4 regions of the Exiguobacterium sp. s36 genome follow, and region 4 is predicted to be linked to each of the others. Evidence: predicted binding sites of a transcription regulator. Region 4 holds the regulator's gene; each other region holds the start of a gene.
The links. The regulator Rex, encoded in region 4, represses fermentation and respiration genes when NADH is low (regulators of the CRP and FNR family bind a similar motif). The targets are predictions, from matches to a motif close to TTGTGAAATATTTCACAA.
Positions count from the first base shown of each region.

Region 1: cydD (thiol reductant ABC exporter subunit CydD) is a predicted target of Rex. The motif match lies at 2,115-2,132, and genes of this name have one in related genera.
Region 2: KNP95_RS06050 (formate/nitrite transporter family protein) is a predicted target of Rex. The motif match lies at 4,046-4,063, and genes of this name have one in related genera.
Region 3: KNP95_RS00980 (L-lactate dehydrogenase) is a predicted target of Rex. The motif match lies at 5,390-5,407, and genes of this name have one in related genera.

Region 1 is NZ_JACSLW010000006.1:112,357-119,869, reverse strand. It holds gene cydC (thiol reductant ABC exporter subunit CydC) at 1-365, opposite strand, end outside; gene cydD (thiol reductant ABC exporter subunit CydD) at 362-2,086, opposite strand; gene KNP95_RS12890 (Crp/Fnr family transcriptional regulator) at 2,215-2,901, opposite strand; gene KNP95_RS12885 (glycoside hydrolase family 31 protein) at 3,036-5,378, opposite strand; gene arcC (carbamate kinase) at 5,558-6,520, opposite strand; gene arcD (arginine-ornithine antiporter) at 6,536-7,513, opposite strand, start outside.
Region 2 is NZ_JACSLW010000002.1:116,108-123,620, reverse strand. It holds gene mutS (DNA mismatch repair protein MutS) at 1-1,275, shown strand, start outside; gene mutL (DNA mismatch repair endonuclease MutL) at 1,280-3,082, shown strand; gene KNP95_RS06055 (50S ribosomal protein L25/general stress protein Ctc) at 3,246-3,914, shown strand; gene KNP95_RS06050 (formate/nitrite transporter family protein) at 4,123-4,965, shown strand; gene KNP95_RS06045 (anaerobic ribonucleoside triphosphate reductase) at 5,155-6,999, shown strand; gene nrdG (anaerobic ribonucleoside-triphosphate reductase activating protein) at 6,977-7,432, shown strand; gene KNP95_RS06035 (fumarylacetoacetate hydrolase family protein) at 7,487-7,513, shown strand, end outside.
Region 3 is NZ_JACSLW010000001.1:181,285-188,797, reverse strand. It holds gene phoU (phosphate signaling complex protein PhoU) at 1-643, shown strand, start outside; gene KNP95_RS01005 (DUF4912 domain-containing protein) at 762-1,532, shown strand; gene KNP95_RS01000 (1,4-alpha-glucan branching protein domain-containing protein) at 1,547-3,748, shown strand; gene rpmG (50S ribosomal protein L33) at 3,833-3,997, shown strand; gene KNP95_RS00990 (5-formyltetrahydrofolate cyclo-ligase) at 4,053-4,607, shown strand; gene KNP95_RS00985 (DUF92 domain-containing protein) at 4,586-5,356, shown strand; gene KNP95_RS00980 (L-lactate dehydrogenase) at 5,526-6,482, shown strand; gene KNP95_RS00975 (rhomboid family intramembrane serine protease) at 6,638-7,513, shown strand, end outside.
Region 4 is NZ_JACSLW010000007.1:99,488-107,000, reverse strand. It holds gene KNP95_RS13525 (hypothetical protein) at 1-92, shown strand, start outside; gene KNP95_RS13520 (hypothetical protein) at 141-548, opposite strand; gene KNP95_RS13515 (ABC-F family ATP-binding cassette domain-containing protein) at 545-2,446, opposite strand; gene KNP95_RS13510 (redox-sensing transcriptional repressor Rex) at 2,596-3,252, shown strand; gene KNP95_RS13505 (twin-arginine translocase TatA/TatE family subunit) at 3,252-3,470, shown strand; gene tatC (twin-arginine translocase subunit TatC) at 3,473-4,261, shown strand; gene KNP95_RS13495 (hypothetical protein) at 4,402-7,047, shown strand; gene KNP95_RS13490 (FAD-dependent oxidoreductase) at 7,308-7,513, shown strand, end outside.

The DNA.
Region 1 (7,513 bases), on a different contig from region 4:
TCACCGACGACGCGAGCGAGCAAATCCCCGCTCCGATACTTGGCAAAGATGCTCGGCACGAGCGGTTCGAGCTGGCGGTAAAACCGGACCCGCAACTCGCTCAAAATTGTGAATGTCGCTCGGTGCGAGGCAAGGCGCTCTTGATAACGCGCACTCGCCCGAATCACACCGAACAATTTAATCAAAACGACAGGCACCATGAGCGCATAGAGCGGCGGTACGAGACCGGCCCGTGAGACGAGGTAACCGCTCGCCGCGAACAAGGCGACGGCCGCGATGCCGGCCACGTACCCAAAGAAGATCGAGAGGATGATATCCTTCTTCTCGCGCATCATCCATTTCGTGATCGTCCAAAGTGAGTTCATCCTCTCACCCCTTTCTGTAGCGTGAACAAGTCAGCGTATTGCGGAACGCTGAGCAATTCGTCATGCGTGCCTTGGGCGAGGAGCTTCCCATCGTCCATGAACCAAATCGCGTCCGCCTGCTTGATCGTATGCAAGCGATGCGCGACCGTGACAAGCGTCGCCTCGCGCGACAACTCCTCAATCGAGCGCCGAACGATTTGCTCCGTCACTAGATCGAGCCCTGTCGTCGGTTCATCGAACAAGATGATGCCCGGTCGTTTCAAGAAGGCGCGGGCCAAGGCGAGCCGTTGCCGTTCGCCTCCAGACAATCCATAACCGCCTTCACCGAGTTCGGTATGAATGCCGTTCGGCAATTGCGCGATGACATCGTTCAATCCGGCTGCATTCGCTGCTTCAAGGATGTTTATCTCGTCGGCCGTTTCCCCGAGGGCGATATTATCGGCGACGGTACCGGCGAACAAATACGGATTTTGTGAGATGTAGCCAATCGTGTCATACCATGACGAATCGGTGTATGTCTCGAGCGGTTCTCCGTCGACGAGGACACGTCCACTGTCCGGTTTCACGAGCCCGGACAACACGTTCAAGACGGTCGTCTTGCCGGACCCGCTCGCCCCGACGAGCGCCACGTGGGCACCGGCAGGAATCACACCGCTTAATGGATGCAGCGTAAAGCGTCCACCTTCATAGGCGAACGAGACGGCGTCGAGCTCGAGGTCGGGTGTCGGGCTCGTCAACGTCCGGTCGCCCCAGGTCAAGCGTTCATCCGGTGCATCGAGCGCCTCGAAAATACGGTCGGCCGCCCCCATGCTGCCTCGTCCGGTGTGGAACGCACCGCCGAGGTCTTTGATGGCCAAATAGTATTCCGGGGCCAAGACGAGAATCAAAAAGCCGGAGAAGAACGTCAAGTTCTCCCAGACGACCATCTGGAGCGCCACTTCGAGTGCGACGACGCCCGTGCTGAGCATCGAGATGAACTCGAGCATGAGACCCGACAGGAACGCCGTCTTCAAGACGACCATCGTCGCGTCGCGGAAATCGAGACTGCTCTTTTCAATCGCTTGCGCCTCACGCTCGGTCCGACCGTATAGTTTGAGCGTCGTTAATCCTTGCAACACGTCCAAGAACTTGCCGGAGAACTGATTCATTTTCTCCATCTGCTGTTCTGACTTCTTCTGGGTCGCAATCCCGATGATGATGAAGAAAATTGGGATGAATGGAGCCGTCACCATCATGATGACGCCTGAAATCCAATGTTGGCTGAAGACGACGACGAGAATGAGTAGTGGAATAATCGACGTTTGAATGACTTGCGGCCAATATTGGCTAAAGTAGGCATCGACTTCGTCGACCGCGTCCATGAACACGCTCACCTTTTTACCGGATTGACCGGATAGTGACGTCTCAATCGGATTCGACGTATAGCGGTCGAGCAATTGCAATCGGAGTGTTCGTTTCGCCTTTTCTGACAGGCTCGCTCCAATCCTCCCCGACATATAGCCGAAACCAGCTCGTGTGACGAGCGCGAGGATGAGCCACCCGAGCGTCGGAACGATGCTTTCAAACGATGCATTTTTTAAAAAGACTTGATCGACAATGTCGACAATCAAATAGGCTTGAGCTAAAATCGACAACCCGATCATCACTGCCGCGATGATGAGTCCGACGATATGGCATTTTTCTGCTAAAGCGAGAGCTTGCAGTCGTTTCACTGCGTTCATCCTTTCTATCAATCAGGAGACTTTTTCTTTGTGAGGATTCTCACTAATTATACCTGATGCACCCTTGCAAGGCGAACGCTTCGCTTCCTCAGACATGCAAAAAACGCCACGTCCCACACGCGGCGCCATCACAGCGACTGTTCAAAATATTCAGGATGACCGATCATCAATTCCCGCGCATCAAATTGAAGCACGTCTTCTTTTCGCAACCGCGATAAGATGTTCGACACGGTCTCTCGTGACGTGCCCGACAAGCGCGAAATCTCAATCGTCGTGAACGGGCAGCGGACACGGACGCCCGTCGCTTCCGGCTCCCCGAGGTCTTCAATCAAGTAATGAATCGTGTTGAGCACCCGGTCGGTCGCACTCGGTGTGATGATGTCCTGGACACGGCGCTCGTGCAAATCGAGAATCCGGTTCATCTGTCCGACGATGTGGAGCAACATCGATGCGTTCCGCGAGACAAGCTGTTCGAAACGGTCGGTCGGCATATAGATGACCTCGATATCGGTCAACGCCTCGGCTGAATGTTGATAGTACGGTTCCGTCAACAAGCCACGATACGGGAACAATTGCTTCGGTTTCAAGTAGTCCGTATATTGATGTGTCGCCGTCTCGTTGCAACGCTCGAGCTTCACATAACCGCTAATCAAGAAATAGACCCGTTCCCGGGGATCGCCCTCTATGAACAAGAGTTGACCTTTCCGATACGTGCGGCAATAGACATGCGGCAACAGCGCCTCGAGCTCTCGTGTGGCACATTTGGCGAACACATCAAGCTGTCTCAAATCGTCCACCGTCCATTTTGGTTTCATGTCGCATCCTCCAATCCATCTTGCCTCTCTTTTAAGTATAAAGCGACCTCTTATTGAAAACGCTTACAAAATCCGACGATTTTCTGACAAAAAAAGAAGGGCATGAACCGCCCCTCTTCGTCACAATAAAGTATTCAGTCGAGCATCAATTCCATGATCGCGTCTTGCAGGTCGCGATCGAGTTCGAGCGCATGTAAATCGAACAGCCATGCTTCAAGTCGCGTCTTCGCAGCCGCTGACCGGTATAACCGGTCTTTTAAATCGTATGAGATTTCCGCACGGTCCAAGAAGCGATACAACCGATCGAGACGATGGTCGTTCGCCGTCACATCGACCGGGAGTTCCACGGTCAGCTCGTCTCTGATCGGTCCGAGCTCGAGGCGAAGCGTCTGTGTCTCCCGTTTGTATTCACCAGACCCGGTCACCCCTCGAAGGAGCAACGTGACATGGCGGTCCACCGGTAACACAGACCGGTCACCTGTCACTTGGATATGAAGGCTCCGTTCCTCCCAATCGAGCGTGAACGTCGTCTCGGCGTAGGCTCCCGTCTCATAGCCACGGTCCTTCCCATTGTCTTCATAGAGCGTGAACGTGTTCGAGGCGCCTGGGAAGATGAGCACTTCCAAATCGGCCGGGTTGTCGGTATCGTTTCGACCCGAATGGTGTGGTGCCATCGGGATAATCGCCCCGGCTTTGGCGAACACCGCCTGATCTTCGAGCTCACGGAACATGCGAACCGATTTGTCTCCGCTGTAGCGATGACCCGTGAAGAAGTCGAACCAGTCGCCTTTCGGTAGCCAGACGTTCGTCGCCGCCACGTGGAGCTGTCGATTCATCGGTTCGACGATTGGGGAGACGATGAGTTCACTGCCGAAGTAATACTCATTCGGCACCTCATATGCCGCGTCTTCGTCCGGGTGCTCGTAATACATCGGTAAGACGAGCGGCAAGGCGCCGACATGATTTCGCCAGTTCATCGTATAGATATATGGAATCAATTGATGGCGCAGACGCAGGAACGTCTTCATCGACCGTTCCGCCTCGAGACCGAAGCGCCACGGCTCCTTGCCGTTGAACGTACTGAAAGTCGAGTGCAACCGCATGATCGGGCTGAATACACCGAATGCGACCCAGCGCGCGGCGAGTTCATCATCTTTCGACCCACGATAATGGCCGCCGATGTCATGACTCCACCAACCATAGCCGATATTGGCCGCCGTCGCTGTAAAGTATGGTTGGAAGGCCAGGGACGCCCACGAAATCAACGTGTCGCCCGAAAAACCGACCGGATACCGATGGCTGCCCGGCCCGGCGTAACGGGAGAAGATGAGCGGACGGTTGCCGTCACGGGCGATGTCGGCCGCATGATAGTGATTCAACATCCAGAGCGGGTCGAGCCCCTCCATTTTCGAGGTCGAGCCTTGTTGCCAGTCAATCCACCAAAAATCGACGCCGTCGACTTCATGCGGATGGTGCATCTGCTCGAAATAAGCTTGAATGAAGCGCTTATCAGAGAAGTCGAACGGAATGCGGTCACCCTGGGACGGGTCGATGCCCATCGCCTCGGCCATCGCCGTATACTGATCTTCGAAGGCACGCACGCCGTCCGCCGGGTGCAAGTTCAACGTGACGAGCAGACTCTCTTGTTTGAGCCACGTCAAGAAGCCTTTCGGGTCCGGGAACAGGTTTTTATTCCATGAATAACCCGTCCATCCGCTCCCGTATTCTTCGGGGACATCGGTGACGTGCCAATCCATGTCGATGACGCTGACCGAGAACGGGATGTCTTCTGTCTTAAACCGACGCATGAGTTCTTTATATTCCGTCTCGTCGTAGCGCCAATAGCGGCTCCACCAGTTGCCGAGCGCTTTTCGTGGCAACAGCGGCGTCGGGCCTGTCAGTTGATAAAAGTCACGCAACGCCCGCTTATATTCATGTCCATAGCCGAAATAGTACAAGTCATGGATGTGTTTCCGTCGCGGTTCGACGAAACGATCTTCGGTCATGATGAACGAATCGGAGTCATCGATGACGGCATACCCTTGTTTTGAGGCGATGCCCTCACCGAGTTCCGTCGCCCCGTCGACATGGTCGAGCGTTCGCGCCGTCCCTTTCAACGTCCGTTCCGGTCCGTTGAACGTATAGCGGCTATAATACGTACTGAAGTTCCCTTTCAGATCGACGTAGAGCGTGTTCGGCGCGAACGGCCCTTTCGTGTAATAGAGGTGGACGTGCTCTGTGATGATTTGCAGTTCTGTCTCATCCTCGATCACGCGAAACTCCGGGACTGCGAACGCCCGGTTAAAGACAACTTGGGTCGACCGGTCTTCGAACACCCCATCCTCCGCGTATTCCATCCGAATCAGTTGGCTCGTCAGGACCGTGAAGCGATAGCAGCTCCCTTGGACGATTGCTCGACCATCTGCCTGCGGTTTCATTTGCTGCGTATAGACGTTTTCCTCTTCAAATAGACGCATAAGCTCGAGCGTTTCCGCTCTTCGTCACTTCCTTTCTACATAGTGCAAACGTTTACACTAACGATGATAACAATGTCCAAATCGACATACAACTTCCCTTCCCCATGTCGACGGATAAAAAACGACGAGATGCCGATTCAGGAAAAAAGCCACAGACGCGGACATCTGTGGCTTTGTGCTTATTGTTGGAGCGTCGCGGCGAGTCGGACGCGTGTTCCGACCTCGCCTCTGACCGCCGCAAGGGCTTGCTCAAGCGACGTGATGACAGCGACTCGGTCGTTGCCTGATTCGGCGAATTGGAGGGCGGCTCGAACTTTCGGCAACATACTGCCCGGTGCGAACTGCCCTTCGGCGATATACGTCTCGAGCTGTTCTTTCGTCGTCTCCTCGAGCGCCCGAGCCGACGGGGTCCCAAAATCGACGAATACATGCTCGACGGCCGTCAAAATGAGGAGCATGTCGGCGTCGACGAGATCGGCGAGTTTCGCAGCGGCGAAATCTTTATCGATGACCGCCTCGACTCCGACATAGCCATTGGCTGTATCGATGACGGGAATCCCGCCGCCGCCAGAGGCGACGACAATGTGCTCATGGGCAACAAGGTCACGGATGACTGCGTGCTCGAGAATCGCCACCGGAAACGGACTCGGGACGACGCGGCGATAGCCGCGACCGGCGTCTTCTTTGAACACATAACCGGTCGCCCGTTCCATCTGCTGCGCTTCCGCCTCGTCGTAGAAGGGACCAATCGGCTTCGTCGGGTGACTGAAGGCACTATCGTTCGGGTCGACGACCGACCGCGTGACAATCGGTGCGACCGAACGTTCCAAACCGCGCGATCTCAGAGCTTTCGTGAGGGCATTCTCGAACCAATAGCCAATCATCCCTTGTGTCATCGCCCCGCAAACGTCGAGTGGCAAGGCCGGCGTCGCCGGACTGTCCGACGCAGCCTGTTGCAACATCAAATTCCCGACTTGCGGCCCGTTGCCATGGGTGATGATGACCTCAATCCCTTCGGCGACAAGCGCGGCCAGAGATTCAGCCGTCGCCTCGACGGCTCGAATTTGAGCCTCGGCCGTCGCATCTTTTCCTTGTTGAATCGCATTTCCACCTAGTGCGATGACTACTCGTTTATTCCGCATATTGGTTTCCCCCGATCAAAAGACTGAGATATTTCCTGAGACGATGCGCACGACGGCCAAGATGGCGAGCGCGGTCAAGACACCGGCCACAATCCATTCCGTCTTCGTCAACGTCTTGATGCCGTTCTCACGCTGTGCCTTGATATAGAGCAACGTACCTGGTGCGTACAGTAAGGTCGTCAAGAGCAGATAGTCGATTCCAGCCGCATAGATGAGCCAAATCCCGTAAATCGAGGCGACGGCTCCGATGATGAGATCGCGGGTCCGGCGTTCACCGGCGTTGTAGCCGATGCCGTTCTTCGCGACTTTGACTTGATAGAAAGCCGAGAAGACGTATGGAATCAAGATGGCGCTCGAAGCGAGCGAGAAGGCGAAATTATACGCCGCATCCGAGAACAGGAACGTGAAGAGGAACAATTGAATCAATCCGTTCGTGAGCCAGAGCGCGTTGGCCGGCGCGCTGTTTTTATTCTCTTTCGTGAACCATTTCGGGAACACGCCGTCTTTCCCGGCCACGAATGGAATCTCGGCGGCAAGTAACGTCCAACCGAGCCACGCCCCGAGGACAGAGATGACGAGACCGCCGTTGATTAGCATCGCGCCCCACGGTCCGACCGCCGACTCGAGCAAGTACGCCATCGCCGGTTGTGAAGCGTTCGCCACGTTCTCTGGATTCATGAGACCGAGCGACATGATCGAGATGAGCAGATAGATGACGAGTGTCCCGAGCAACCCGATGACCGTCGCTTTCCCGACGTCCGAGCGCTTGCGGGCCCGTCCGGATAAGACGACCGCCCCTTCGACACCGATGAACACCCATAGTGTGACGAGCATCGTCGAGACGACCTGGTCTCTCACACTACCCCATGAGAAACCACCCTGGCCCCAGAAATCGAACGTGAAATTATCGAGATTGAAGAAGAATAAGGTGATGGTGATAAAAGCAAAAATCGGTACGAGTTTCGCAATCGTCGTGATGATGTTGATCATGGA
Region 2 (7,513 bases), on a different contig from region 4:
CTGCTCGAGGCGAAAGCGAACGGGAAGACGTGGATTGCCAATCTCGAGCAACAAGAGCGGCTCGCGACCGGCATCAAGTCGCTGAAAATCGGCTATAACCGAGTCTTTGGCTACTATTTGGAAGTGACGAAAGCGAACGCGCGCTTACTCGAAGAGGGGCGGTATGAACGGAAACAGACGCTTACGAACGCCGAACGCTATGTCACGCCTGAGTTAAAAGAAAAAGAAGCGCTCATCCTCGGTGCCGAGGAGAAGAGCTGTACGCTTGAATATGACTTGTTCGTCACGTTACGTGAAGAAGTCAAACAAGAGACGAAACCGCTCCAACAACTGGCCCGCTCATTAAGTGAACTAGATGTCCTGCTCGCGCTCGCCATTGTCGCCGAAAAACGGGACTATGTCCGGCCGACAACGTCAAACAATGTCCAAATCGATCGTGGGCGCCATCCGGTCATCGAAACGGTATTGCCTCGTGGTGAATACGTGGCCAACGACTTGACGCTCGATGACACGCGGCGCATGCTGTTGATCACCGGACCGAACATGTCCGGTAAATCGACGTATATGCGCCAGTTCGCACTGATTGCCATCCTGCATCAAATCGGTTCGTTCGTGCCGGCCGAAGCGGCCGAACTTCCATTGTTCGATCGCATCTTTACCCGCATCGGGGCAGCCGATGATTTGGTGAGCGGTCAGTCGACGTTCATGGTCGAGATGACGGAGACACGGCAGGCGGTGACGGAAGCAACAGCAGATAGTCTCATCCTCCTCGATGAGATTGGACGAGGAACCTCGACGTATGACGGCATGGCGCTCGCGCAGGCCATCGTCGAATATATCGCGGCCACCATCGGCGCGAAGACGTTGTTCTCGACCCATTATCACGAGTTGACCGTGCTCGAGGACACGATTCCTGCCCTTGAGAACGTGCACGTCCGTGCCATCGAACGGGACGGGCGCGTCGTCTTCCTGCATGAAGTTCACCCGGGACGGGCCGACAAGTCGTACGGGATTCATGTCGCCGAACTCGCTGATTTGCCGCCTGATTTGATTGAACGGGCGCGAACGATTTTGTCTGAGCTCGAGACGGAACCGAAACCGGCCCGCACAGTCGTGGAACATCCGGTGCCAGCCGAACCTGTGGCCCAACTGTCACTATTTGAGGCGGAAGACGATATCAAACGACAACTGCTCGACCTCGATTTACTGGCGATGAACCCGATTGAGGCGATGCAGGCGCTCTATGCGCTCCAACAATCTGCGAAGAAGGGGTGAGTCGATGGGAATCATTCAAGAGTTACCGGAGCAACTGGCCAACCGAATCGCGGCCGGCGAGGTCGTCGAACGCCCGGCCTCGGTCGTGAAAGAACTCGTCGAGAATGCGATTGATGCCGGTGCCACGAAAATCGAAGTCGACTTGGAGGAGGCGGGGATACGTCTCATTAAAGTTCGGGATAACGGGCACGGGTTTTATGAAGAGGATGCTCCGCGCGCCTTTTTGCGTCATGCGACGAGCAAAATTCGGGACGAGCACGACTTGTTCCGGATTCGCACGCTCGGCTTCCGTGGAGAGGCCTTAGCGTCCATCGCCTCGGTCAGTCATGTGACGCTGAAGTCACGCCGGACCGAAGAGGACGGATTTGAGATGACGCTCCAAGGGGGTGTCGTTACGGCGCAAACACCGGCCGCAGCCAACGTCGGAACAGAGATAGCGGTCAGTCAATTGTTCTACAATACACCGGCCCGCCTTAAATACTTGAAGACGTCGGCGACCGAACTCGCGAGCATCACCGATACGTTGAACCGGATCGCCTTATCCCACCCGGAAGTTCGCCTCACGGCGTTCCATGAAGACAAGGAACTCCTGCGGACGAGTGGCAACGGCGACATCAAGCAAGTCATGCTCGCCATTTACGGACGTCAAGTCGCGGCGCAAATCGTCACCGCGTCAAGCAAGACGAACGACTATAGCTTGAGCGCCCATCTCGTCCGTCCGGAAGTGACCCGGTCGAACAAGCAGTATGTGACGCTCATCTTGAACGGACGGAGCATCAAAAACTTTGCGCTGACCCAAAGTGTGCTCGAGGGCTACCACACGCTACTCCCGATTGGTCGTTATCCGATCGCCGTCCTTGAAGTGAAGATGGACCCGATGTTGATTGACGTTAACGTCCATCCGACAAAACGGGAAGTCCGACTCTCGAAAGAGAAAGAGCTGTGCCAGTTGATTCGCGAGACGGTCCAACTGACGCTCCGGGAACAGCGTTTAATCCCATCGGTCAAACCGAAAGAGCGACCGGTTAATCGGACCGAACAAGAACGACTTGATTTCACGGTCGAACGGACACCTGTCACGGATGAACCGCCGACGTGGAACTATCCGATTCCCCGTGAACCTGTCACGTCACCAAGCCGATGGTCGCCGACCCCGCTCGTCAATGAAGCGCCTGCACCGACCGACCCGATTATCGAATCGGACAAAATTGAGACGAAAGGAGAGCGGTTGCCGCCGCTCGACGTCATCGGCCAATTGCATGCGAGCTATATCGTCTGCGGTTCCGAAGACGGCATGTATGTCATCGACCAACACGCCGCTCAGGAACGGATCAAATACGAATTGTTTTATGAGCAACTCGGGAATCCGGACAAGGAATATCAATTGTTGCTGCTCCCGCTCACGCTCGAGTTCACGCAAGAAGAGACGCTCGCGATTGAAGAAGTCGCTCCGCTCTTGAAAGAAGCGGGTCTCGAATTGGAGCCGTTCGGTGGCAACACGTTCCTCGTCCGGGAGATTCCGACGTGGTACCCGCAACACGATTTAGAAGGAACGGTCCGCGATTTGATTGAGATGGCGATTCGGGACCGCTCTGTCAATCTCGCCAAATATCGGGAAGACGCGTCAATCTTGATGGCGTGCAAGCGGTCGATTAAAGCGAACCATCCATTGAACCACGAAATGATGCGGCAATTGCTGAATGACCTCAATCAGACGACGTCCCCGTATACATGTCCGCACGGGCGACCGATTTTGGTGAAATGGAGCACGTACGAACTTGAGAAGTTGTTCAAACGGGTTATGTGACACGCTTGTAATCTTTTTTTAACCGGCTGTAACGTTTATGTCCGGGTGCCTATGGGAACAATATACACATGTCACTCAACGCATCGAGGTTGAGAGGTGGCTTTTTCACTGCCTCACCCTCAAGATGTAGACATGATCGATAAACCAGTAGGGGGAAAAGATTATGGCAGACACGCTTAAAGTAACGAAACGTGAATTACGACCACGTTCGGTCCGCGCAAACTTGCGTAAAGAAGGTAAAGTACTAGGTGTCGTATACGGCTATAAAGTCGAGAGCACACCAGTTGCATTCGAGGAGATGGCACTTCGCAAGATTCTCCGCGAACACGGTGACAACGCATTAATCGAGTTGAACATCGACGGCAAGAAAGTGAACACGCTCGTTCACGGGACTGAAGTTGACCCGTTCACGAACGAATACAAGCACGTCGAGTTCATGGCCGTGAAGATGGACGAAGCGACGGAAGTCGAAGCAGACGTCACACTCGTCGGCGATGCGAAAGGTGTCAAAGAAGGCGGCTTCTTGGCGCAAACGCTTTATAAAGTAACGGTATCGGCGACACCGGCTAACATTCCGGAACGAATTGAACTAGATGTTTCTGAACTCGGTATCGGTGATTCGGTCACGGTAGCTGACATTCCAGAGAACAAAGATTATGAAATCGTCTCGGATGGCGAGCTTCAAATCGCATCTGTAAACGAGCCGGTCTCTCTTGAAGAACTTGAAGCAGACACAGACACAACGACAGAAAGTGAAGCTGAAGCAACAGAAGAAGAGTCGGCTGAGGCATCTTCTGAGGAGTCTGAAGAGAAGTCTGCAGACAAAGAATAAGCTGTATCGAACGACCCTTTGCGAAGGGTCGTTTTTTTCGTCACAAATCCGACAAATGTAAACGATTACGATGTGAAAAATGTGTCAACACGTTCCAAGGTCGATTGCAATTTATTGGATTCGGGCTTATATTGTTAATGATTTCACATGTTCGTTCTTATTATATGGGTTCATTCAAACAGAAAGAAGGGTTTGTGACATGGCATCAATGGAAATCCATGCACTCGAATCATTACGGAAAAAAGCTCAGGCATCTTCGCAAATGATTCATTATCGGCCAATGGAATACTTTTTACGGGCAATGCTCGCGGGGATCTTTATCGGATTCGCTTCAATCTTCACACTTAAAGTCGTCAACGGGATGTACTTGATCGATTCACCGTTCACGACACTCATCGGTGGGTTCTCATTCGGGATCGCGCTTGTCATGATCATCTACGGCGGAGCCGAATTGTTCACGGGGAACACAATGTATTTCACGACGTCGACGTTACGCGGCTATACGACGCTCAGTGACACGATGCTCGTCTGGTTACTTTGTTTCGTCGGGAACGCGCTCGGTGGTGTCTTGTTCGCCTTGTTGCTCGCCCCGACCGGCGTCATCCAAGAACTCGGGATGGATAACTGGTTGTTCGCGGTCGTCGAGAGCAAGATGCATCATACGACGGTCGAGATTTTCTTCCGTGCCATCTTCTGTAACTGGATGGTCTGTCTCGCGATTTTCTTACCAAAACAGATGAAAAATGAGTTCGCTCAAATCTTCTCGATGATTTTCCTCGTCGCCGTCTTCTTCGCGTCAGGATTTGATCACGTCATCGCCAACTTCGTCTTATTTGCGCTCACTCTCGTCGTCCCACACCCTGAGGCGATTAGCTTTGCCGGCGCCATCCACAACTTGATTCCGGCCACGTTCGGTAACATCATCGGCGGCGCCTTGTTCATGGGTGCGATCTATACGTGGTTGAACGCGAAAGGCTTGCGCGAAGCTCAAGAGTCAGAGGAAAAAGAAGAAGTTGAATTAAAAATCGTGAAACCAGCTAAAGAATTATAAGTTGGGTCACTTGAAAGAACGGTCGAGTCCATATGCGGGCTTGGCTGTTTTTGCGTTTATATCACAACCAACGCTCACAATTTAGACTCCACATCTCCATGCTCAAACATGACATAATCTATATATGGAATTGAATCGAGTTCATAACTCGATTCATATCAATATATAGTGAGGTGATGCGGAGTGAACATGCTCCAGCTTTATGAAGATGTCTGTGTTCTCCCAGATCAAGATCTCGTACAAGAGAACGCCAACGTTGACGGGAAATCACCACTTGGCAAACTGGCACGATTATCCTCGGAAGTATCGAAACAGCTGTCGACAACGTATTTGTTGTCAGAGAGGACACGTCAGGCCGTCGCAGACAACTTTTTGTACATCCACGACGCCGACTATTACGTGACGGGATCGACGACGTGTTGTCAAATCCCGCTCGGCGAGTTGTTGACGAACGGATTTCATACCGGTCACGGGACGATTCGACCACCCCAGGACATCCGTTCGGCGATGGCACTCGCTTCGATCATTCTTCAAGCGAACCAGAATATGCAACACGGGGGTCAAGCGTTCCCGATGTTCGATGTCGATTTAGCGCCATACGTCGAAAAGACGTATGAACGTCAACTGGAGCGTCTCAAGAAGCTTCCGGTCGAATGGTCGACCGAGCAACTTCTCGAAGTCGCTGAGACCGAGACAATCACAGCGACCTATCAAGCGTGTGAAGCGTTCATCCATAATGCCAATTCGATGCATTCGCGAGGAGGCGGCCAAGTGCCATTCGTCTCCATCAACTACGGGACCGACACGAGCCGTTGGGGCCGGATTTTCATCCGCGAGTTGTTGCATGCGACCGAGCGGGGGCTCGGCAACGGGGAGACGCCAATTTTCCCGATTCAAATCTTTAAAGTAAAAGAGGGCGTCAACTTTCATGAAACCGACCCGAACGTCGACTTGTTCCGACTCGCCTGTCGCGTGACGGGCAAGCGTCTATTCCCGAACTTCTCGTTCGTCGATGCCCCGTTCAACTTGCAATATTATGATGGGAGCCATGACTCAGAAGTCGCTTATATGGGGTGTCGGACGCGAGTGATGGGGAATCGTCACGGCGCCGAGACATCGATTGGACGAGGTAATTTATCGTTCTCGACCTTGAACTTGGTCAAGATGGCACTCGTCGCTTCGGACATCCATACATTTTATGAGACGCTCGACGCCTACGTCGACGTCGCCATCGATCAATTGCTCGAACGGTACGACTATCAAGCGAAGCGTCATGCCGACGAATTCCGCTTCCTTTACGCTCAACACGTCTGGAGGGGCAGCGAGAGACTCCAGGCGGAAGAAGAGCTACGGGATGTACTGAAGCAAGGGACGTTGTCCGTCGGTTTCATCGGTCTCGCCGAAGCGCTACGCGTGCTCACAGGCGGCACGCATGCCGATTCACGGGAAGCGGAACGTCTCGGACTCGATATCGTCACACATTTACGTGATCGGATGAGACAGGCGGCAGAACAGCACGATTTAAATTTTTCGCTCTTGGCCACGCCGGCCGAAGGATTGTCTGGGAAGTTCGTATTGAAGGACCAGCAGGCGTTCGGGATGATTGAGGGTGTTACCGACCGCGCCTTTTATACGAACTCGTTTCATGTGCCGGTGTACCAGTCAGTGTCGATTCGTGACAAGATTCGCTTGGAGGCGCCGTACCATGCGCTCTGTGACGCGGGTCATATCACTTATGTCGAAGTCGACGGGTCGCTTGCCCATAACCCGGAAGCGGTCGAAGCGATCGTCCGGCTCATGCGAACCGAAAACGTCGGCTACGGATCGATTAACCATCCCGTCGACCGGTGCGGTAACTGCGGCCTCGAGGGAACGATTGATGCCGCGTGCCCGACGTGTGGCGAGGAAGAGCAAATTGAACGGATTCGTCGCATCACCGGCTATCTGGTCGGTACGATGGACCGATGGAATTCGGCGAAACGAGAAGAAGAACGAGCGAGGGTGAAGCATCATGCGCGTCCTATCCGTACTTAACGAATCGGTCGTCGACGGTCCAGGCATTCGCACGGTCATCTTTACGGCAGGATGCCCTCATCGCTGTCCTGGATGTCACAATCCGGAATCGTGGAACCCGCGAGGTGGGGAAGACGTTCCAGTCGAGGACTTGCTCACCCGAATCGAACAATCCGGGTGGGACGGTGTTACCGTCTCGGGCGGAGAGCCGTTCCTGCAACCAGAAGCACTGGCACGGCTCGTCGACGGGTGCAAGGCGCTTCAGAAAAACGTGTGGGTGTATACAGGCTATACGTTCGAACAGTTACAAGGTATGGACGATGAGTACGTCACAAGTGTGCTCGATCGTGCCGATGTACTTGTCGACGGTCGTTTCGAACAGCCGCTCATGGACCGGTCGCTCCGATTTCGGGGGTCGAGCAATCAGCGAATTATTTTCTTGAACAAAGCGTAATCGGGGCCGTCGCGTCCCGATTTTTTGTATACTAGCAAAAAAGGGGGAATTTTGATGAAATGGTGTAGTTTTCAAGTCGAA
Region 3 (7,513 bases), on a different contig from region 4:
TTTTGATACGAAGTTAAACGAATTAGAAGACAAGGTCGTTCGCTTGGCGAATTTGACGATGCGTCAAACCGCTACGGCCATCGAAGTGCTTGAAAAACATGACCTCGTACTCGCTCAGACGGTCATCGACAACGACAACGAACTCGATGACCTCGAGCTCGAAATCAATGACGAGGCGATTCTGTTGATCGCGAAACAACAACCGGTCGCGACCGACCTTCGTCGTTTGATCGTGACGATGAAGTCGGCGACAGACCTTGAGCGCATCGCGGACTATGCGACGAACATCGCCAAAGCCGTTGCGCGCATCGAGCACGTCCCGTACGTGTTAGACATCAAGCCGCTCAAACAGATGGCCGAGCAGTTGATTGACATGCTCGAGCTGGCGACTCGCGCTTATCGTAAAGGCGAGGTCAGCCGGGTGCGTGACTTGAACGAGATGGACAAAGTCATCGATGACTTGAACTTGCAGGTCATCAAACAATACATGGGATCTGTGCCGACGATGGCTGTCGGGACGAACGATGTCTATGAGTTTTCGAACATCGCCCGCTATTTAGAACGCATGGGCGATCACGTGACGAATTTCGGGGAACATCTCATTTTCCTCGAAAAAGGGAAACATTATGATTTAAACCAGTAAGAAGAGTGGTAAAGAACAACAGACCAGTTGTTCTTTACTTTTTTTTGTGCAGGAATTCACGGGTTGGAGGCGAATAGTAGAACACATGGATTTTTTTTAGGAAGGGAGCCACAAATAGATGGAAGAGAAAATCGTTTCCTTGAAACAACAAGGACTAACGTTAAAACAGATTGCAGAACAATTAGACATGCCGATCGGGAAAGTCCAGTACGCTTGGCGCAAATGGCGTTCCCAACACGGTGAACCAGCCAAGCCGGTAGCCGCCGCTCCAAAACGAAAGACCGAAGGGAAGAAAGCAATGACACCGAAATCGAAGCAAGTACCCGCCTCATCTGGGACGCAGGTCGCTTCGACGCTGCAACATGAGCTGCCAGTCCAATCACCGCTTCTAGATAAAGGCCCAGATGGGTTCTGGAAGCTCCCTGACCGTTATGATCAAGATTTGATGCATGCGGTCGTTCAATCGCCGAACGCCGTCTACGTCTTTTGGGAGGTTTCTGACAGCGTCAAGGAGACGTTGTCGATGCAGTTCATGCGTCCGTGGGAAGATTTGCCGAAGGCGTTCCGTATCCTCGACATCACGTTGCTTGATTACGCGAGCGGGCATGCGAACCGTTCATATACGTTCGAATTACCGGAGATGACGAACAGTTGGTTCGTTCGGCCACTCGATCCGAACACGACGTATGTGTTCGAGTTTGGGATTCGGACGATGGAAGGGGAGTTTCTTCCGTTGCTCGCATCTTCACCGATTGATACGCCACGTGCGGAGCCAGCCGGCCATGGTCGTTTCGCTGAACCGGTACGACGTTGGCAATACGGGGAAGTCGAGTCTCCTGAACTGCTCGACACGCTACCTAAATATTCTGCATACCGATTCGTGCGCTGAGGAGGATTTATTTGATGAAACCAGGTTATTTTTCACTCGTCCTTCATGCCCACCTTCCGTACGTGCGACATGAAGAGAAACACCGCTTAGAAGAGAGATGGGTGTATGAAGCCATCTCCGAGACATATATCCCGATTCTTTGGCAAATCGACCGTCTGCAAAAGCCGCTTCATTGGACGGTCAGCATTTCACCGCCCGTCGTCGAGATGCTCGCCGACCCGCTCGTCCAGGACCGTTACGTGGAACATTTGGATGAGATGCTCGAATTGATTGAGATTGAGCTCGCCGAAGGACGGAGCGAACAGGAAGTTGAGACGCTCCATTTTTATCGCGGGCGCTACACCGATTTGAAAACAACGTTCCTGCATTGGGAAAAGAACTTGAACCATGCGTTCCGTACATATCGTGAGCAAGGGTTCATCGATATGGTCACATGTACGGCGACGCACGGCTTCAACCCGCACTTGTTCACGGAGCAGGCCGCCCGCACGGAAATCCGTACCGGTTTGAACTGTTTCGAGCGTCATTACGGGTTCCGCCCGACCGGCATTTGGTTGCCGGAGTGTGCCTATACGCCGGGTGTCGACCGCATCTTGTACGAGGAAGGCGTTCGTTATACGTTCGTCGATGAGCACGCTTTACTCGATGCCGACCCTACTCCGGACAAGGGGATTGGCGCACCGGTCTACTCGCCGCATGGCGTCGCCTTGTTCCCGCGTGACCAAATCATCTCCGGGAAGATTTGGAGCTCGATGATCGGGTATCCGGGCCATCCTGACTATCGCGAGTTTTATCGTGACCTCGCCTATGACCGCGACTGGGCGTATATTGAAAAGTTCATGCACCCAGAAGGGATTCGATTCGATACCGGTCTGAAGATGCACCGCATCACGGGCGACTCGGATGAGAAAGACTATTATGTCCGCGCCTGGGCCGAACATCAAATCGACAACCACGCCCTCGATTTTGCGCAGACGCTCGAAGGGCATCTCGAGGCCCATGGTGGACAAATGTTCCCGCCGTTCCTCGTGACGGCACCGTTCGATGCCGAGTTGTTCGGACATTGGTGGTTTGAAGGACCTGAATTCCTCGGAAAGGTCGCCGAGCGGCTCGAAGAGTTCGGAATCGAGACGATTACGCCGGCCCTGTTCCTCGAGCGCCACTTCCAAGACCTCGAGACAGTACACGTCTCGATGAACACGTGGGGGCGTAAAGGTTATGGTGATGTGTGGATCAACGAGCGCAACGAATGGATGCTCCGCCACTTGCACATGATGGAAACACAACTCGTCAAAGACGTGGCCGATTATCGTCACGCCTCACCGCTCGTCGATCGGGCGCTCATTCAACTCGTGCGACATTACGTCCTCGCCGTATCGAGTGACTGGGCCTTCATACTCGACGGACAGACGACGGCCCAATATGCAGCCGAACGCTTCCGCGAGCACACACGCCTGTTCGCTGAGCTCGAGACGGCACTGTATCAAGACAAGTTATCGGATGAACTGCTCGCCGACCATTATCGCGCGTATCCGTTCCTTGATGATGTGGACATTGACATCGACACGTTCCTGTCTCCGCACGACTATTACGTGACTGAGGAACGTGGCAGTGAAGGCGAGGCGATTCTCGTCTTGACGCCAGAATATACAGGCAACGTCGTCGGTGATCTCGGACGCCGTGTCATCGACGAGGTCGAAGCCCGGGCGGCGGAAGGCGAGACGGTGTACGTCTTGACCCCGTATAAGGAAGGGTTACCGGAGTATGAACGTCACAACCACGTCCACGTGTACCGCGTCCGTCTGACGAGCCCGTTCTTGGAGCACGTGATGAACCAAGTCGCGGCCCAAAACGTGGCGTACGTCAAACTTGCGCATGAGCTCGTGGCCAAAGTTCCGTTCAAAGCGATCCATCAATTTGATTGGATGACGATTCCTGCGGCACGTTCGCTTGCGAAAGCACTACAAGTTCCGTTATACTCAACTATGTTGTCCTTTGAAACGACCCGCAATCCGCACGGACACGGCGGTCTGTTCGACGCGATTCACCGAATCGAGAACAGCGTCCTCGCTGAAGCCGACACGGTGTACATCTGCGAACAACTATCGACTGAGGAAGTCGGAATGCGCTATGCGATTGGTGATAACGTAAAAACCTGCCTGCCGCTCGATGCTTCGCCATACGGGCAAAAACGTTTGAAAAAGAACACGAAATAACCTTGCTTTTTCAAATAAAAATTGGTAGGATAATTGAGTATGCTTAGACTGTAAAGCAAAAGCACTTGATACAACATTAGTAAGATGGGAGTGAAAGAAATGCGCGTTAAAATCACACTAGCTTGCACAGAAACAGGCGATCGCACGTACATCACGAAGAAAAACAAACGTAACAACCCAGAGCGCCTCGAATTGCGCAAATACAACCCACGTCTCCGTCGTCACACGCTTTACCGCGAAGTGAAATAATGAGACTGGCCGTCACTCATGTGGCGGCCTTTTTTTTGAACAAGGGGGAATTGAAGTGATTGAAAAGAAACAACTTCGGCAAGACGTACATCGTCAAATCCGTGAACTCGACGACAGGTCGGACCGGGACCGCGTCATCATACATACATTGACCGAACTGAAGGCGTGGCAAGAGGCTGATACGGTGGCTGTCACGCTCGCCCTCGATTTAGAGATTGATACGTTGCCGCTCATCCGCTTAGCATGGAAGGCAGGAAAATCGGTGTTTGTGCCGAAAGTTACGAAACAGGGACTCACGTTCCATGAGATTCATTCGCTAGAAGACCTCGAGCCGGGCGTCATGAATATATTGGAGCCGACGACTGAAGCGACGATGCGCTCGATTGACGTCTGTATCGTCCCCGGCCGCGTGTTTGACCGGTCCGGCTATCGAATCGGATGGGGAGGCGGCTACTATGATCGCTACCTCGCCACGTACAAAGGGACGACCATCGCGTTGGCCTATGACGTTCAACTGCTCGATGAGATCCCGATTGAGCCACACGACATTCCTGTCGAATTCATCGTGACGGAAAGGGAAACGATTTTATGTTCGCCATCTTCGTTGTAACTTGTCTGGTGGCCTTTGCCGGCTATCGATTGCGCTCGTTGACCCGCTCCGGTGCCGTCTTGACGGTCGTGACGGGGACGGTCATCGGCTACGGTTTCGGTTGGTTCGGGCTCTATTTACTCGGTGTCTTCTTCTCGACATCGTCGCTCGCCTCGAAATATCGTGCCCGGGACAAGGCGCCTGTCGATGAGATTGTTGAGAAATCGGGTCCCCGTGATTTCGTACAAGTGCTCGCCAATGGGGGCGTCGGCATGGTGACGGCGCTTGGAATGATTCTTGCGCCAAACGATGCCTGGTTATTCGCCTATGTCGCCTCGATTGCCGCGGCGACGAGTGATACGTGGGGATCTGAGTTCGGCGTCCTCGCCAAGCAGAAACCGCGCTCGATTCGGACGTTCCGTGAAGTCGAACCGGGAACGAGTGGTGGGGTGTCCGTGTTCGGTACGGTCATGTCGATTGTCGGGGCCACGGTCATCATCCTCGCCTCGCTTCCATTTATCGAGATCGATGTGACGTTCGCGCTCGTCTTGATCGCTCTCGGTTTGAGCGGCAGCGTCGTCGACACATTGTTAGGGGCCACGGTGCAACGGAAATACCGATGCCGTGTGTGCGGCAAATTGACCGAGAAGAAAATGCATCATCGTGAGCCGACGGCTTATGTGTCGGGCTGGCGTTTTCTCGGCAATGACGCCGTCAACTTTTTGTCGATCGCCGCGGCCGCGACGATTAGTTTCCTCTTGTTACGATGAGGGTAGTACAGAAAATGTAGATGTTTCAAACGAATGTGAATTTTGTCACAATATCGCCAAAGTGAAAACGGTTTCCTTAGTAGTGAGTGTTTGTGAATGATGTTACAATCTTTATGTAACAGACATAACAAAAACATGAAACAGATTGTTCGAAGGGTGGAGAATCAATATGGAAACATTAAATCATGCAAAAGTAACACGCGTCGCGCTCGTTGGGGCCGGAGCGGTCGGTGCCAGCTTTGCTTACCAATTGACGACAGCAAGTCTTTGTGAGGAACTCGTCATTATCGACATCAACAAATCGAAGGCGGAAGGCGAAGCGATGGACTTGAACCACGGCGTCTCGTTCGCTTCTTCACCGATGCGCGTCTGGGCAGGGGACTATACGGACTGTGGTGCAGCAGATATCGTCGTCATCACTGCCGGTGCTCCGCAAAAACCGGGTGAAACTCGCCTCGACCTCGTCGAGAAGAACGCCAAAATCATGAAATCGATGATTGGGGACATCATGGCATCTGGATTCGACGGCATCATCATCATCGCCTCGAACCCGGTCGACATCATGACACATTTGGCTTGGAAATACTCAGGTTTACCGAAACACCGCGTGTTCGGATCAGGAACGGTACTCGATACGTCACGTCTCCGTTACATGCTCGGCGACTATTTCAACGTCGATCCACGCAACTGCCACGCCTACATCATGGGTGAGCACGGAGACACGGAATTCGCGGCCTGGAGCAACGCCCGCATCTACGGGAAGTCGGTCGAGCAGTTGCTTGAAGAGAACGACGAGTATACATGGGAAGACCTCGAAGACATCTACGTCAACGTTCGGGACGCGGCGTACCACATCATCGAGCGCAAAGGCGCGACGTACTACGCCATCGGCCTCGGTTTGCTCCGTCTCGTCAAGGCTGTGCTCCGTAACGAGAACACGTTGTTGACGGTCGGCGCACATTTAGATGGTGAATACGGCTTGAACGATATCCATATCGGTGTACCGGCCATCATCAACCGCCAAGGAGTCCGTCAAGTCGTGGAAATCGAGTTGTCAGACGAAGAAAAACAAAAGATGCATCATTCGGCAGAAGTGTTATTGAAAACGATGCAACCTGTCTTATAAGAACGATTACTCGTTCTGTCATGACCGTAGTTGGCTCCCGCCACTACGGTTTTTTTGTGGACCGACGGAAGAGCGGGGCAGATTGGGGCGATGCTCGATTTTGTCGTCCTGCCTAAATTCCTTTAGAATGAAAGTATAGAAGGAGGTGAGCCAACATGACAGAACCAGCTTGTTTTTGGGAAGATGTATATCGTGCCGTCGAAGCAGGAGGACGCATCGAGGGCGTCTTAGAGCCGTCGCGGGCACTTTTATTGTTCGACACGAAAGCGGGGGATGTCTATCACCTCTACATACGGACAGATAAGGCGTGGGCGAACCATGTCGCCTTGGACGTCGAGGCGGTCATGAACTCGTTTCGCTTGGCCCGAATCGGCCGCGAGAAGCTCCATGTCCACATTTATGGTGACCCGCTCGTCGATGAAGAGCGTCTGTCGTCGCTCACGTTCCCGATTGCGGCAAAAGTGAAGCTCGAGATGCGGCCGTGCGCCGAAACGGAAACGTCATATCGCCCGCGTGCCGTCGCTCTCGACCAACAACGGAAAAATGAACTGAAGCAACGGTTCGCCTTTGGGAAGCCTCAGTTCGTCTATGCGCTCATGTTCGTGACGTTCCTCGTCATGTGGTTCGCCGAATCAATCGGCTCGACGCTCGATCCGAACACGCTCATCCGCTTTGGTGCGAAAGTGAATCCTCTCATCGACGAAGGAGAATGGTGGCGTCTGATCACACCGATGTTCCTTCATATCGGTTGGTTCCATTTCGCCATCAACATGTTCGCGCTCTGGTCACTCGGCCCGCTCGTGGAACGGATGTACGGGTCGACGCGTTTCGCCACCATTTATCTGTTGGCAGGTGTCATCGCCACGGTCGCCTCGTATGCGTTCAGCGAAGCCATCTCGGCCGGCGCGTCCGGGGCATTGTTTGGGCTTGTCGGCGCACTGCTCTATTTCGGACTGCGCGACCGCTCCTTATTTATGAAGACACTCGGCCCTCCACTGTTTATTATGTTAGGATTAAACGTGGGACTCGCT
Region 4 (7,513 bases):
TCGATACGAACGAGTACGTGTTCTTTATCACGGAAGACGGTCTCAAACTCGACTTCCATACACGCGGGTTCCAACCGCTACGTTACTTCTAACTATTAAAAGGGAAGCCGGTCTCCATGATGGAGATCGGCTTCCCTTTTTTATACGTCCGGATGATGTTTGTTCTGTTTGTACCACATATTCACCCAACTCACGATGAAGACGAGCAGGGCGAGCACCCACATGAGGAGCGTCGACTGATAGAAGTGTCCCCACACCGAGCCTGGGGTGTAAAAGCTGTGCACGGTCACATCGACCGGCCAGACGACGAGGCGGATGAACAGCGTGCTCATGAGCAGGCCGCTCAACAAGCTGATCACAATCCCGCTCCACGTCTGGATGATGAAGCCGATGACGACCGGCAAGAAATAAAACAGGAACGACGGGACGACCGTCGGCTCCCCGCGAATCAGTTCGGATACGAATTCCGTCCCCGTCGGCACGATATAGGCGAGACCGCTCAGGAAGGCGTGCATCCATTCGATTCGCATCGCACGGAATCGCATCATGAATGGAGCTCCTCCCATTCTGCGTACAGTGCCGTGATCGATTCTTTCGTCGCGTCGGACTCGGTCGACAGTTCCTGTGCCCGGGCGAAGTCGTTGAAGACGTCCGGTTCACACAACAGCTGCTCGATTTCCTCGAGACGCGCCTCGTGTTGTTCGATCGTGAGCTCGATTTCCTCGATCCGTTGTTTCATCCGGCGTTCCTCGCGTTGTTGTTCCTTGTCGGCGCGCTGTTTCTTGACGATGACTTGTTTCGTCTCTTCGCGGGCGAGTCGGGCCAGGTCTTCGAGTTCTTCTTTCTTCTCGACGTAATATGAATAATCGCCGAGATACTCGTCGATGCCGTTCGGCGTGATCTCTAAGACGCGCGTCGCGAGCCGGTCGATGAAGTAGCGGTCGTGCGACACGAACAGAATTGTGCCCGGATAGTCGACGAGGGCGTTCTCGAGAATCATCTTCGAATCGAGGTCCAAGTGGTTCGTCGGCTCATCCAAGATGAGCAAGTTCGGTTGCTCGAGCTTTAGTTTCGCGAGCGTCAAGCGGGCCCGTTCCCCACCCGACAATTCATGGACACGTTTCATGACGTCGTCACCGCTGAACAGGAACTGTCCAAGCAGGCTCCGGACTTCTTGTTCGCGCATGAGCGGCCAGTCGTTCCAAATCTCGTCGATGACACGGTTGGCGTCCGACAAGTTTTGTTGTTCCTGGTCGTAGTAGCCGATTTCGACGCCGGTGCCGTAGCGGATGTCACCGGTAAGGGGCGGCTGTTGTTTCGTCAACACTTTCAGGAGCGTCGATTTGCCGACTCCGTTCGGGCCAACGAGGGCGACCGATTCGCCGCGCTGCAATTGGAAGCGGAGCTGTTGGGCGATCGGTTCTTCATAGCCGATGGCAAGATCGCTCGCACTCAATACGTCGTTCCCGCTTTGACGTTTGATTGAGAACGAGAGGACGGCACTGCGCTCATCACCGTCCGGCGCTTCCATCCGGTCGACTTTCTCGAGACGTTTGCGGACGCTCTGGGCCCGCTTCGTCGTCGTCGCCCGGGCGATGTTACGCTGGATGAAGTCCTGCATCTTGGCGATCTCTTCTTGTTGCGACTCGAACTGCTTCTTCTCTTGCTCGTAAATGGCAGCCTTCTGTTCAAGGTACTTCGTGTAGTTGCCGACGAAGCGACGGCTGCGGTGGCGGGACAGCTCATAGACGACCGATACGACGCGGTCGAGGAAGTAGCGGTCGTGGGAGACGATGAGGACGGCGCCTTTATAGCCGCTCAAATACTTCTCGAGCCAGCCGAGTGTCTCGATGTCCAAGTGGTTCGTCGGCTCATCCAAGATGAGCAGGTCTGGACTTTGGAGCAGCATCTTCGCGAGAGCGAGACGTGTCCGCTGTCCGCCGGAGAGCGTATCGATGCGGCGTTCGAAGTCGTCCGGATAGAACCGCATCCCGTGAAGGACAGAGCGGATCGTCGCCTCATATTGATAGCCGCCACGGTCTTTGAACGTATGCTGTTCTTCATCGTAAGACGACAAGAGGCGCTCATAGGCGGCCGGGTCGTTCAAGATGCGCTCAGAACCCATGTCTTGCTCCATGCGGCGCAGCGTCTTTTCTTGTTCAATTAAATCGGTGAAGACAGTCAACATTTCGTTCCACATCGTCTCGTTCGACTCTAACCCTGAGTCTTGGGCGAGATAGCCGATGGTGACATCTTTAGGCTTCATGATGTCGCCCGAGTCATAGTTGTATTCCCCGGCGATGACTTTGAGCAGTGTCGACTTGCCGGCACCGTTACGGCCGACGAGCGCGACGCGTTCGCCTTCTTGAATTTCGAGTTTGACGTTCTCTAAAATCGGCTCGACGCCGAATGATTTCGATAAGTTATTGACTTGCAGTAGGATCAAGTGAAAAAACCCCTTTCTCTCTATTTAGTATACTTTATTTCTTCCCCTTTTCAGGTATATTCATTGAGTGGTCATGTGAATTCGTTTACAATCAAGGTGTATGAAATTAGATTCGTTTGAAACGCGTCGTAAAAAGGAGGCTCTTTCCGTTGAGTCAAAACGAACCAAAGATTCCGCAAGCGACAGCCAAACGGTTGCCACTATACTATCGGTTTATCCAAAGCCTACATTCATCAGGAAAACAGCGTGTCTCTTCTGCTGAACTGAGCGAGGCGGTCAAGGTCGATTCGGCCACAATCCGTCGCGATTTCTCGTACTTCGGTGCGCTCGGTAAAAAGGGATATGGCTATAACGTACAGTATCTGTTAGACTTTTTCCGTAAGACACTGAATCAGGACGAGATTACGAACGTCGCCTTAGTCGGGGTTGGTCATCTTGGGACAGCTTTCGTCAACTATAACTTCCTTAAAAACAATAACACACATATCGTCGTCGGGTTCGACGCAGACGAGACAAAAGTCGGCACGACGATGTCCGGTGTCCCGATTCATCACGTGGATGAGATGGAACAGATCATGAAACAAAACAAGATTGACGTCGCCATCTTAACGGTGCCGTCTACCTATGCGCAGCCTGTCGCGGATGACTTGGTCCGCTTCGGCATCAAAGGCATCTTGAACTTCACTCCGGCCAGGCTTACTGTGCCGGACACGGTCCGCGTCCATCATATCGACTTGTCGATCGAACTCCAGTCGCTCATTTACTTTATGCAACACTATCCATCTGCTGAGGGGGTCCATCAATAATGGAATTACTATCATCGTTGCTCGTCGTCGGTATTCCTGGGGGAGCGAGTATCTTCATTATCGCCATCGTCGCGCTTATCATCTTCGGGCCGAAGAAATTGCCTGAATTCGGACGCGCCGCCGGACAAACGCTCCGTGAGTTCAAAAATGCCACAAACGGCATGATGAACGAACATGACGAGAAAGATAAGAAAGAACTTGAGAAGAAAGAGCAGTAATCATGAATCATCAACCTGATCAAGAGCGGGCGCTGTCCGACCACTTGACAGAGCTGCGGAGACGACTGATGCTGTCGGCATTTGTCGTCTTTGCCTTCTTTCTGATCGCTTTGCCGAGTGTCAAATACGTGCTCGCCTATCTGCAGGCGGACCTTGTCGAACGAGGGCTCGAGCTGAACGCCTTTGGGGTCGCGGACCCGCTCATGATTTACTTGAACTTGGCGCTCGTCATCGGGCTCGTCGCGTCCGGTCCGTTTCTACTGTATCAACTGTGGGCGTTCGTCGCACCTGGTCTGCATCCGAACGAGCGGAAAGCGACGCTCGCCTATATCCCGATCATCTTCATCTTGTTCCTGATCGGTCTTGCGTTCGCCTACTATTGGTTGTTCCCGCTCGTCCTCGATATCTCGACGGACCTCGGGCAAGACCTCGGTCTGACGCAAATCATCGGGGCGTCGAACTACTTCACGTTCTTGCTGCAACTGACCATTCCATTCGGACTGTTATTCCAGTTGCCGGTCGTGACGATGTTCTTGACGCGCATCGGTGTCGTGACACCGTACTTCCTGTCATCGATTCGGAAATATGCGTACTTCGCCTTGTTCGTCGTCGCAGCCTTCATCACGCCGCCGGATTTGACGTCGCACCTCATGGTGTCACTGCCGCTCTTCTTCTTGTATGAGATCAGTTTATCGATTTCACGCATCACGTACCGGGGTGTGCTCCGACGTGAGAAAGAGGCGATGGTGAAAGAACAGATGGATTTGATGAAACAAATGAATGAGAAGTAGACACCATGTCATGCGACGTGGTGTTTTTTATAATTTTAGGGCTATTCAATTTTGAAAAAACAACTTAAAATTAGGAGGGTTAAATCAAAAATGGATTATTTTTGAAAGTTGTGCATTCATAAACAGAAATGAGGAGACTGATGAATAAGTGGTTATGGAGCATGCTTGTGGTGCTCGTCATGATGGTAGCACCAGGAGTAGAAGTCCGAGCAGAGGACTATGTCAAGCCGGTAACTATTCCGACAGGGGAAGTCGTAGGAAACAGTGAATATGTGTGGCGTTCAGGGGATCCTGAGAAGCTTGTTCACATTCAGACCGGTGAAGAATATACGTTACCGATTCGTGTGTCTGTTCTTCATAACATTCACGCAATCGGAGACGGTCGATTCATTTTGGAGGGTTGGCAAGAATGGATGGTCTGGAATCCTCAAACCGGTTCAAAGACGGTCTTTCCAATTGAGGCAGGGAGCGGACTTCATGCGGTCGTAGATATTAATCTGGCAGCAGAAACGGTATTGTGGACTGATGACAAAAAATATGTCACCACGTCAATCTCAGGGGACATCCTCGGCTCAATCCCGGTGGCAAGTATGTATGAAGCATACGGACTGCTCGACGATGGGAACGTCCTCGCATTCGTGGACGGTCAAGTGACGAAACGGACGCCGTCGGGTGAGGTGTTGGAGACGCTTAGTACATATTCAGGGCGAGTGAGTGGTGCTTCTTTCATCGAGGAAGCGAACCAGTGGGTCGTTGCGAATGATGACTCTGATACTCTTCTCATTTTTGATATGACGACGAAACAATGGATTGAAAAGGAAGCACCGAGCGCGCGATACCTCATATGGAAAGATGGCGTCTATTACTTCACGATTCGGAAGATGTATACGACGTTTTATGTCAGTTATAACGTCGCTACGAACGAGTGGCGAGAGTCACCGATTGATGACGTCTTCGTTCAAAGACGTGGATCGTGGTATGTCTTTTCTGAGAACCGATCAGCAGGCTATACACCCGAATCATTTTGGAAAGCGCCATGGCAACTGCAAGTAAACGTGCCGAAAACGACGACACGTTATGAGGTAGGTCGTACCTACGATGTGAATGGGACGGTCACACTCGTTGACGGGACAGTGTTACCTGTTCAAGAGGATGCGTTGACTGTGAGTTTAGATCGTCAAGAAGAACCCTTCCTATGGGAGCAAGGTAAACTGACGCTGCAGGCGAATGAGTCGTATAACACGATTTTTAAGTGGAACGACTTAGAACGTCGCTTAGATTTATGGGCATCAAACTACGTGCCGCTCACGCTTGACCCGCCAACGGGTGTCTTGGGCCCGATCAGCGGGAAGACGGCTCCAAATACCCTTGTTTTTGTGAGCGTGACGAAAAGTGGTTATCAATATTCTGACCCGATAGATTCATTAGTGAACTATCAATCGAAGACGGTTCAATCAGATGAAACGGGACGCTTCATATGGCAACCGACGCGCTGGTTCGCACCGGGCTCGCGCGTGAACGTAAGAATTGGGAGTGCGTCAAGTGTATATGCCGATCCGATTGAACGCGTGACGGTAAAAGAGAGTGGAGATACTTCTCAGAACGGCATCACCCTCGTAACCAACTCGGTAAAATCCGGCGTGACGTTACAGACAACACCACATGCTGCTGTCGAAATCGTTGCTCGGAGCGAATGGGGTTATGAGACTTGGAGTGAACAAGCGGATGAGAATGGAATCCTTAACATAAAATCGTTTTCTCATATATGGTTTGGCGTCGGAACAAAAATTTACTACAAACTAAAGGAGTCTCCCGCCTCGCAGTTCCGTCTAGCAGAAGTGAAGACGACGTATGACCCACCTGTCTTCACATGGACTCGGACGCCGTTGATGTATGACAAATCCATCAAAGTCACATCGAGTATCGATCAGGCCTATCGCATTTATCGAAACGGAGTACATGTTGCGACAACCCGCGCGATGCCGTACACGTTCGACTCCCCACTGAAAGAAGGGGAGGTCATCCTCGTCACACGCTCGAGCGGCGAGGCGACGTATGAACTCACGAAGACGGTCCGTGCGTTCACGCCGACGCTCAGTGTGACGGACACGCTGATAACGAAGACGCAAGCGACACTCTCAATCAAAAAAACGAGTACGGCGACAGTGCGCTTCTATGTAAATGACAAACTCGTCTCGGCCAAACGCCTATCGACGACACGTTACACGGTTCCCGCCAAACCGGGGGATCGCGTTCGCGTCAAAGCATCGGTCGGTTCGAAGTCACGTGAGGTCTCACTGACCTTGCCGAAAACGTCGTTGTCGACGCTCTCGATTAACGATGAGAAGTCACTCTGGGTCGGGTACGTGATTCCGAATAGCACGGTCACATTGAAAAAAGGCTCAACGGTACTCGCTACAGCGAAAGCGAGCAGTACCGGACGTGTGACGCTCCGCTTTAGCCGTCAACCGGTCAATACGACGCTCTCGTTGACGAGCCAAAACGGGACGTTCCGACATGTGCAGTCGGTGAAGGTGACGACTGGACCGACACCTACGCTCGTGACGACGATTCCATCAAGTGCATCGAAGACATTGAAGGCGACATCGAACGTCGCGTACGGCACATTGACGCTCACGCGAGGATCGACTCTCCTCGCGAAGAAGACGGTGACCGCCACGTCGACAACGCTCAGCTTTACCCCACAAAAGAAAGGAACAAAATTGACGCTCCGTCTCGTGACGCCGAAAGGCCGTAGCGTGACGAAGACAATCTATGTTCGATAAGAAGAAAGCCATTCGCTGAAGCGGTGGCTTTTTCTTTTAGATGAGGAACAACGATAGGACGTGACACAAGGAAATCGTTCCGGCTGCGGAGCGGTTTTTTGTTGTCACATCAGCCGTTCAAACTTTAGACATAATTACGTGAAAAAGTGAGCAAAGGGATTGTCAAACCTTCTTGTGAAATAGTACACTAAGTTCAGAAAGTAAATGTGATATTTATCACAAACGCTAACTTGCCTAACACTCAAAGGAGAGACAACCATATGAAAATCGCAGTCATCGGATGTACACACGCAGGAACAGCAGCAGTCAAAGGATTACTCGCCAAGCACGACAATCTCGACATCACGGTGTATGAGCGGAACGACAACGTCAGCTTCCTCTCATGTGGGATCGCCCTCCACGTCGGCGGTGTCGTCAAACGTGCGGAAGAGCTCTTTTACGCGTCACCGACCGAGCTCGAAGAACT